DNA from 2 places in the Dyella caseinilytica genome. Region 1 is predicted to be linked to the other one. Evidence: predicted binding sites of a transcription regulator. Region 1 holds the regulator's gene; the other holds the start of a gene.

The links. The regulator sigma-54, encoded in region 1, starts transcription at its own class of promoters, with help from an activator protein. The targets are predictions, from matches to a motif close to TGGCACGNGCNTTGC.
Region 2: flgB (flagellar basal body rod protein FlgB) is a predicted target of sigma-54. The motif match lies at 2,513-2,527, and genes of this name have one in related genera.

Annotation. Positions count from the first base shown of each region.
Region 1 covers NZ_CP064030.1:3,391,436-3,395,852, reverse strand. The annotation lists gene rapZ (RNase adapter RapZ) at 1-4, opposite strand, end outside; gene hprK (HPr(Ser) kinase/phosphatase) at 9-959, opposite strand; gene hpf (ribosome hibernation-promoting factor, HPF/YfiA family) at 1,141-1,467, opposite strand; gene ISN74_RS14945 (RNA polymerase factor sigma-54) at 1,630-3,117, opposite strand; gene lptB (LPS export ABC transporter ATP-binding protein) at 3,260-3,976, opposite strand; gene lptA (lipopolysaccharide transport periplasmic protein LptA) at 3,986-4,417, opposite strand, start outside.
Region 2 covers NZ_CP064030.1:4,262,822-4,267,238, reverse strand. The annotation lists gene ISN74_RS18790 (methyl-accepting chemotaxis protein) at 1-1,122, opposite strand, end outside; gene ISN74_RS18785 (chemotaxis protein) at 1,271-2,188, shown strand; gene flgB (flagellar basal body rod protein FlgB) at 2,568-2,975, shown strand; gene flgC (flagellar basal body rod protein FlgC) at 2,975-3,403, shown strand; gene ISN74_RS18770 (flagellar hook assembly protein FlgD) at 3,418-4,104, shown strand; gene ISN74_RS18765 (flagellar hook protein FlgE) at 4,148-4,417, shown strand, end outside.

The sequences.
Region 1 (4,417 bases):
TCATGGCATTACCACGGGGGCAGGCGGCGCATTTGATGGGCCTGGCGGTCCATGAAGCTCATGGCGGGGTCGATGCCCTTGCTCTTGAGCATATGGCTGCGCACGGCAGCTTCAACAAGCACGGCCAAGTTGCGGCCGGGCGCGACGGGCAGGGTGATCATCGGCATCTGCACATCGAAAATCTGGCGATGCCCGACGTCGCCAGTCAGGCGCGTCATGGCATCAGTGGATTCACCGTCGCGCAATGGCTTGAGGTGAACCACCAGACGCAGGTACTTGGAGGTCTTCACCGAGGTGTGGCCGAACATCTCGCGCACGTTGAGCACGCCCAGACCGCGCACTTCCAACAGATCCTGCAGCAGTTCGGGGCAGGCGCCGTCGATGACGTCGGGGGCGATCAGGGTGAATTCGGGCGCATCATCGGCAACAAGGCGGTGACCGCGGCTGATCAGTTCCAACGCCAGCTCGCTCTTGCCGGAACCCGCTTCGCCGGTGATCAGCACGCCGATCGAGAATACTTCCAGCAGCACGCCATGCAGGGTGATGCGCGGGGCCATGGTCCGGGCCAGGTGGTATTGCATCCAGGTCAGCAGCTCGTGGCCGCGCTTGGAACTGATCCACAATGGCGTGTTGGTTTCCTCCGCCACTTCGCGAAGGTCGGCAGGAATGGCTTGATCTTTGGTGACGATGAACGCCACCGGCTGAGTGGCTGCTGCTTTGTGCACCACTTCCCAGCGCTGGCGTGAATCCAGGCTGTCGAGGAAGCTCAACTCCTCCGTACCGATAATCTGGATCTTGTTCGGGTAGATGACGTTGAGATAGCCCACTAGCGAAGGGCGGCGGGCTGGCGTGGAGCCGTATTCGAGCACGCGCGTTTCGCCGCGCATGCCCGCGACCCACCGGAGCCCCATGCGCTCGTGGATGTCATCGTAGAGTTGACGTGCGGTAAGCCGATCCAAAAACGTTCCTTTTTGCCGTTGGGCTGCCTGGTCGGGGGCGGCGGCAGGAACATTGTGCCAGTTTGGGGCGGGCGGGTTGTAATCGGAGAAGAGGGAATCGGGGAGTAGGGGACGGGCGACCGGGTGGCATGGCCTTGTTCCGGCCCGCCTCCCGTGCGGGGAGGCGGGCGCGAGAATCGCGTTACATGGTGGCCTGGCGGACCTCGTAGACCTCGTTCTGGTGCTTGTCGCACAGCTTTTCACGGTAGCGGCGCAGTTGGGTCACGAGCGTATCGAACATTTTGTCAATGGAGACGTACATGTCGTTCTCTGTTGCCTTGGTATGCAAAGTCTTGCCAGCAAGGTTGAGCGTTCCTTCGGCACATTGCTGCAGCTTATTCACCGAAAGCACGATGTTCAGGCTGACTATGCGGTCATCGAGGCGGGTCAATCGATCAAGCTTGGCTTCTGCATGACTGCGCAGGGCCGGGGTGACTTCGATCTTTTGACCACTGAGTTGGAATTGCATGGTGCGCCTCCTTCAAGAGCTGCCGCCCGGGGGCGGCGTTGGATGGTGCTCAGATCGCCGTGAAACGATCGAAAGCACCGTGAAGCGAAACCTTGATCTTGTATATGGGAACGTTCCGTCGAGTGGCAAGTTCCCCGTCATGAATAACGGGGCCAGCTGGGTTCAGCTATTGCGCTGTCGTTCGCTGGAACTGGGAATACGCAGGATTTCCCGATATTTCGCGACAGTACGTCGCGCCACTTGAATGCCTTTGTTGTGCAACTCTTCGGCGAGTGCCTGATCTGACAGGGGCTTGCGCGGATCTTCACCGTCAACGAGTTTGCGCAGCATGGCCTGGATGGCGGTGGCCGATGCACTGCCGCCATCTTCGGTGGAAACGCCGCTGGAGAAGAAATACTTCAGTTCGTAAGTGCCGCGCGGCGTATGGATGTACTTGCGGGTTGTGACGCGTGAAATTGTTGACTCATGCATACCCACTTCCTCCGCCACTTCACGTAGCACCAGCGGTTGCATCGCTTCCGGACCATAGTCCAGGAACGCGCTTTGCCGGCGCACGATGGCATCTGCCACCTTTAAGAGTGTTTCGGCACGGGACTCCAAACTCTTGATGAGCCACCGTGCTTCCTGCAGCTGTCCGCGCATCCAGGTTGCATCATCACTGCGTGCTTGCGCAATAAGACTGCAGTAATGGTGGTTAAGACTTAGTTTCGGCTGGCTGTCGGGATTGAGAAGCACCCTCCAGCGGGGGCCGTCCTTGCGGGCATAGACGTCGGGCGCGACGTATTCCACCGGGGTGGTGTCCATCGCGGCGCCGGGGCGCGGATCCAGGCTGCGGATCAACAGTGCCGCGGCGGTGGTCTCTTCCTCGGTGGCGTGCAGGCGACGGGCGAGCTTGGCCACATCGTTGCGCGCCAACAGTTCCAGCTCGTTCATGACGATGCGCAGGGCGAGGTCGCGGTGCGGCGTGTCGGGATCGAACTGCTCAAGCTGGGCCCGCAGGCAATCAGGCAGGTCGATGCTGGCTACACCGGCGGGATCGAAATGCTGCAGCTGCCGGCGCACGCTTTCCACTTCCTCAAGCGTGGCTTTGAGGTGTGGTGGCAGTGCGGCGAGTACGGCATCCAGGCCTTCAGCCAGATAGCCGTCCGTATTCAAAGCATCGATCAACACCGTGGCAATGGCTTTCGCACGCGGTTCCATGGGTGTGAGATTTAGCTGCCACAGCAGGTGTTCCTGCAGGGACTCTGGCGCGGCGTTCTGCGGATCGAGGCCTTCCTCGTCGCGATTGTTCTGGCTGCTGCCGTTGCCGCTACCGTTGCTGGACGAGAAGTCAATCGGCTCGTCCGTGCTGATATCCGGTTCGGTCCACTCCGGTGCTTCGTCGTTGGTGTCGTTGACGCTGCCGGATGCGCCATCGCTATTGGCAGATACGGGGCTATCGAATTCATTTTCGAATTCGCCGTCTTCTTCGGTATCGCTTTGTTCGCCATCGGCATCTTCGGCGAATTCGAGCAACGGATTGCTCTCGGCAAGTTGGCGCAACTCAGCGGCCAGCTCCAGTTGCGACAACTGCAATAGCCGGATGGCTTGTTGCAATTGTGGCGTGAGAGCCAGTTGCTGATTAAGACGGAATTGGAGCCCTGGTTTCATGCCTGCCAAAAGGGTGAACGAGCCTTCATCCTAACCCTTCGGCGGAACGCCGACCATACTTGTCACGGCCGGAATGACCGGCCATGCATGCGGATGTGAAACTGCGCAAATTAGCTCTTGTAGCGTGAGTAAAGTTGAGCTATTACAGACGGAATTCCCGGCCCAGATAGACCTCGCGTACTTTCTCGTCGGCCAGGATGTGGGCTGGCGTGCCGCGTGAGAGAACTTCACCCTCATTCATGATGTAGGCGCGGTCGCAGATACCCAATGTTTCGCGCACGTTGTGATCGGTGATCAGCACGCCGATGCCGCGTTCTTTGAGATGTCGCACGATGCGCTGGATTTCACCCACCGAGATCGGGTCCACGCCGGCGAACGGTTCGTCCAACAGCATGTAACGCGGTTCCGCAGCGAGTGCGCGGGCGATTTCCACGCGGCGGCGTTCGCCGCCGGAAAGACTGATGCCTTTCTGTCCGGCGATGTGCGCGATCTTCAATTCGTCGAGCAAGCTTTCCAATTGCGCGTCGCGTTTGCGTTGATCAGGTTCGCGCAATTCCAGCACAGCCATGATGTTGTCCGACACGCTCAGGCGGCGGAACACCGAAGCTTCTTGCGGCAGATAGCCGATGCCGAGCTTGGCGCGTGCGTGCATGGGCAGGCCGGTGATGTCCTGCTTGTCGAGCTTGATCGCGCCGCCGTCGGCTTCGATCAGGCCGACGATCATATAGAAACAGGTAGTCTTGCCGGCGCCGTTAGGGCCGAGCAGACCGACCACTTCACCCTGGCGGATCGAGAATGCGAAATCGCGCACCACTTTGCGTGCGCGGAAACTTTTTTGCAGACCTTCTGCGGAAAGCATAGAGAACGTTTATTCCTTGGTCGGCGCGCTGCTGGCAGGCGCCGGCGCGGTGGATGAGCTGGAGGCGGAGGCCGGCTTGGCCGCGCCCGATGCCGGTGTGCTGGCGGCCGGCTTGGCCGGCGGGTTGGCCGCTGGCGCGCCCGGCTTGCCGTTCTTCGCTGGCGGCACCGGTTTCTGCTTGGGCAGGAAGGTCATGCGTACGGGGCCTTCGTTGCCGCTTTCACCCACCATGTAACCGGTCTGCGTGTTGTAGGTGAGCTTGGTACCAAACGACTCGCCCTTGGTCGCCTGCCACACGTGCGCGTGTCCGGTGAGGATCGCGATGCCGTTGACGTTGTCGTAATACAGCTGGTCCGCATCGCCCGTCATGAGGTTGCCGTTGTCATCGATCTGCTCGATGTGCGGCTGCTTCTTTGGGTCCGACGTCACAATGATGTGGTC
Region 2 (4,417 bases), 870 kb from region 1:
GTGCCGCGCGGTCAGCCGGTCAAGGCTGCGTTGCAGCACCTCGGTATCGAACCAGCGGCGGTCCAGCGAGGTGGGTTCCTGCAAGGCCAGATCCATGCTTTGGCGCAGGCCCACCACGGATTCGCGCACGGTGAGGCTGAGGCTGGCGATGTCATTACCGCTTTCGCCTTCCAGCCAGCTCAAGCACAGACGATGAGCCAGCGCTGCGGCGCGGCTGAGCGCTTCGCCGTGGCGGCGGGCTTCATAGGCGCGTCGTTGCAGGGCGCCCAGGGTGGCTTTGATGGTGGTGGCGCGCACTTGCGTGGCGTCCTGGGTCTCGCGCAGCGAACGTAGGTGTCCGCTGGTTTCCTGCAGTACGTCGTTACCTTGCTGCAGCGAGCGCTCGGTTTCATCCACGCCGCTTTGCGCACGCGCCAGCCGTTGCAGGCCGAGCTGCACATTGCCATTCATCTGCAAAGAGAATTCACCGATCGAGCTGGTCACGGTTTCGATTTCCGCCGTGGCCTGCGTGGTTTTCTCCGCCAACTGCTTCACCTCGTCGGCCACCACGGCAAAGCCGCGACCTGCATCACCCGCGCGCGCCGCTTCAATGGCGGCATTCAATGCAACCAGATTGGTCTGGTGCGCGATGTCCTGCACGGTGGTGGTCAGCGAACGGATCTGCGCGACCTGTTCGGTCAGCAGACTCTGATTCTGGTTCATGGCCGAGAGCGCACTGCGCAGCAAGCGCAGCTGGCCATTCAGCTCGGCGACACTGGCAGTGCTCTGCTCGCCTGTCTTGGTAGCCTGCCCGATCCCGCCCTGCGCTTGCTGCAGGATCGTCGACATCCCGGCGCTGTGCTCCGTCAACTGGCCGACGCTGTCGCGGCTCTCGCCAATGGATTGCTCCAGGCCCGATTGCTCGCGATGCAACGCCTGGGCGTGGGTCAGCACCAGACTCTGCTGCTCCAGCGATTGCAGGGCGACCGCGGCGGGCGCACGCGGAGCCAGCCGCGCGAACAACGGCGCGAGCAGCCCGGCTGCCACCGGATGCTTGCGCTTCAACCTCGCCAGTTCCGCTTCATTTCCGGCGAGGGCGGCTTGGGTCAAGGCGGCCAAATGCTGGCTGCGGATCAGACTCATAGGCGAAGCAATTCCATTCAAGGGTTCCCTGACATCGGCGGGAAAAGCTGAAAGTTGAGGAAGCAAGTGATGTGCCATTCCTTAATTTCCTCAAGTCCCGCGGGCATGAGCCGATAAACCGGGGACATCAAGCAGCACAGGAATTCCCATGAGCGGCGCGGCACTGCTGGACAGCGTGGAGAGTCACACCCGGCTGGCCGGACACAACCGCGTGGCCATGCTGCTGTTCCGCCTGGACGGTGCCCAGCTGTTCGGCATCAATGTGTTCAAGGTGCGCGAAGTGCTGCGCAAGCCGCCGCTGGAAAAACTGCCCGGTATGCATGAACTGCTTGCAGGCAGTTTCGACTACCGCGGCAAGACGATTCCGGTCATCGATCTGGCAGTAGCACTGGGTTACCCGCCACTGGCCGGGGTGGATTCGGCGCATCTGGTGGTCACGGAATTCAGTCGTTCCGTGCAAGGTTTTCTGGTCGCGGACTTTCAGCGCATCGTGCACTGCACCGGCGAATCGCTCGAAGCGCCGTCCAGCACCCTGGGCTTCGGCGGAAGGGTGAGCGCCGTCACGCGCATCGACGGTCAGCTGATGGCGGTGGTGGATGTGGAGCACGTGCTGGCCAGCATCGATGGTGCGGCGGCGGAAGTTTCCCATCGCATCCAGCAGCAGGCGGAGCAGCAACAACTTTCGCCGCGCCGCATTCTGGTGGTCGACGATTCCACCGTGGCACGCGTGCGTATCATCAATCTGTTCAAGCAGATGGACATCGAATGCCTGGTGGCGCAAGACGGCCAGGAAGCGCTGGAGCAATTGAACAGCATGGCCGCGGGCAAGGATGAAATGATTACCGTGGTGCTGTCGGATATCGAGATGCCACGGCTGGACGGTTACGCCCTGACCCGCGCCATTCGCGACACGCCCGCGTTGCGTTCGCTGAAGGTGGTGCTGCACAGCTCGCTGAGCGGCGTATTCAATGAGGCGCTGGTGCGTGATGTGGGCGCGGATCGTTTTATTGCGAAGTTTCAGCCGGATTTACTGGCGAAGACGGTGCTGGAGTTGATGGCCGATTGAGCCTGATTCTGCTCCCTCTCCCCTCCGGGGAGAGGGCTGGGGTGAGGGCAATCTCGCATGATGTTTCTGTGCTGCGTGAATGATTGAAAAGCACATTTGATGTAGGTGTGAAGTGCACGGCAAGCCCGGCCCCTCACCCCAACCCTCTCCCCCGAGGGGAGAGGGAGAAGGCGCAGCCGTCAACAAATTGACGATGCACCTGTCATCCACGTGATGTCGGGATTCCGTCCCGACGCGCCGGTATAACGTCGCGCCCGTCGGTCTTGCGCCCATTCAGAGGCCGCAAGTGGCCGCGTTATGCGGTTCCTGGTCGTGTCCGACCCGTGGCATACAACTTGCTCATCACTCTCGCATGCAGTGTTGCTGCGGGGATTTCGTCATGAGCTTTAACCTTCTCGACAACGTATTCGGCTTGAGCAGTAAAGCCCTGGAGCTTTGGCAGAACCGCTCCGAAGTGCTTGCGTCGAATATTGCCAATGCGGATACGCCGAACTATCAGGCGCGCGATATCGACTTCCGGCAGGCGCTGCAGCAGGCCAGCGGCGACTCTTCCGATCTCCAGCTCAGCACGCCGACCGAAGGACAGATCAGCCCGTCCACGCAGTCCGCCGATCAGCTCAAGTATCGCGTGCCGCTGCAGCCGAGCATGGATGGCAACACTGTCGACACGCAAGTGGAGCAGGCATCGTTCGCCAGCAACATGGTGCATTACCAGTCCAGCCTCAGCTTCATCAATAGCACGATCCAGACGCTGCGCCTGGCCATCAATGGTGGAGGGCAAAGCTGATGTCCTTGATGAAAATCTTCGATACCGCCGGTTCCGGCATGGCCGCCGAATCGCTGCGGCTCAATACCGTCGCCAGCAATCTGGCCAATGCCGACAGCCTCAGCAGCAGCGCCGATTCGGCCTACAAGGCCAAAGAATTGTTGTTTGCGCCGACGCAGGAAAGCGATGGCTTGTCCGATTCACAAGATGGCGAAGTCAACAACGGCGTGCGCATGGTTGGCGTTTCCGAAAGCCAGCAGCCGGTGGAAACGCACTATGAGCCGGGCAATCCGATGGCCGACGAGAACGGCTATGTGTACGGCAGCAACGTTAATCCCATCGATGAACTGGTGAACATGATTTCTGCATCGCGTTCGTACCAGAACAACGTCGAAGTCATGAATACCACCAAGCAGCTGATGATCAAGACCATTGATCTTGGCAGCTAATCCGGAGTCCATCCATGTCCGCCGTAGGCAGCAGCACCAGCAGTTCTTCCGTCACCGGTCTTAGCCTGACTGGCAGCACCGTCACCAGCACGCCGACCGGCTCGACGATGACGCAATCCGATTTTCTGCAATTGCTCACTACGCAGTTGCAGGACCAGGATCCCACGCAGCCGATGGACAACTCGCAGATGGCCGCCGAACTGGCGCAGTTTGCGACCTTGTCCACCGACCAGAACATCTACAGCACGCTGCAGACGATGAACAGCAGCATCAGCAGCAATGCGCAGACCTCGCAGGTGCTCAATGCATCCAACCTGGTCGGCAAGCAGGTGCTGGTGCCATCGAGCACGCTCGACTACAGCGGCAGCGCAGTCAATGGCGCCGTGAACGTCACCACGGCTGGCGACACCGTGGTCACCATCAAAGACAGCAACGGCAACACCGTCAACACGCTCGACCTGGGGACCCAGTCGGTGGGATTGGCGCAGTTCAGCTGGAACGGCACGGACAGCAATGGCAATGCGGTTGCCAACGGCACTTACACCATATCGGCCAATAGTGGCGGTAACTCGACGGCGCTGACCACGTACGCGTCCGGTGCGGTGACGGGTGTCGGCTATGGCGGCAGCAGCACGGGCACGTATGTGCAGGTGGCGGGCGTCGGCGGCGTGCCGCTGAGCCAGGTGGCACAGATCAACTGACGTCGGCGGCACTCCCCGACATCGCACTACTGAGGAACAAAGCATGGCTCTCAATCAAGCGCTAAGCGGCATCAATGCGGCCGAGGACCAACTCAACGTCATCTCCAACAACATCGCCAACGCGGGCACGGTCGGCTTCAAGGGCTCGACCGCGCAGTTCGCCGAGGTTTACGCGGTCACGGGGCTCAACCTGAGTTCGGTGACCACGGGCAGCGGCGTCGAGATGACGGGCACCGAGCAGCAGTTCACGCAAGGTGACCTGGAAACCACCAATGGCAGCCTGGATATGGCGATCAGTGGCAACGGCTTCTTC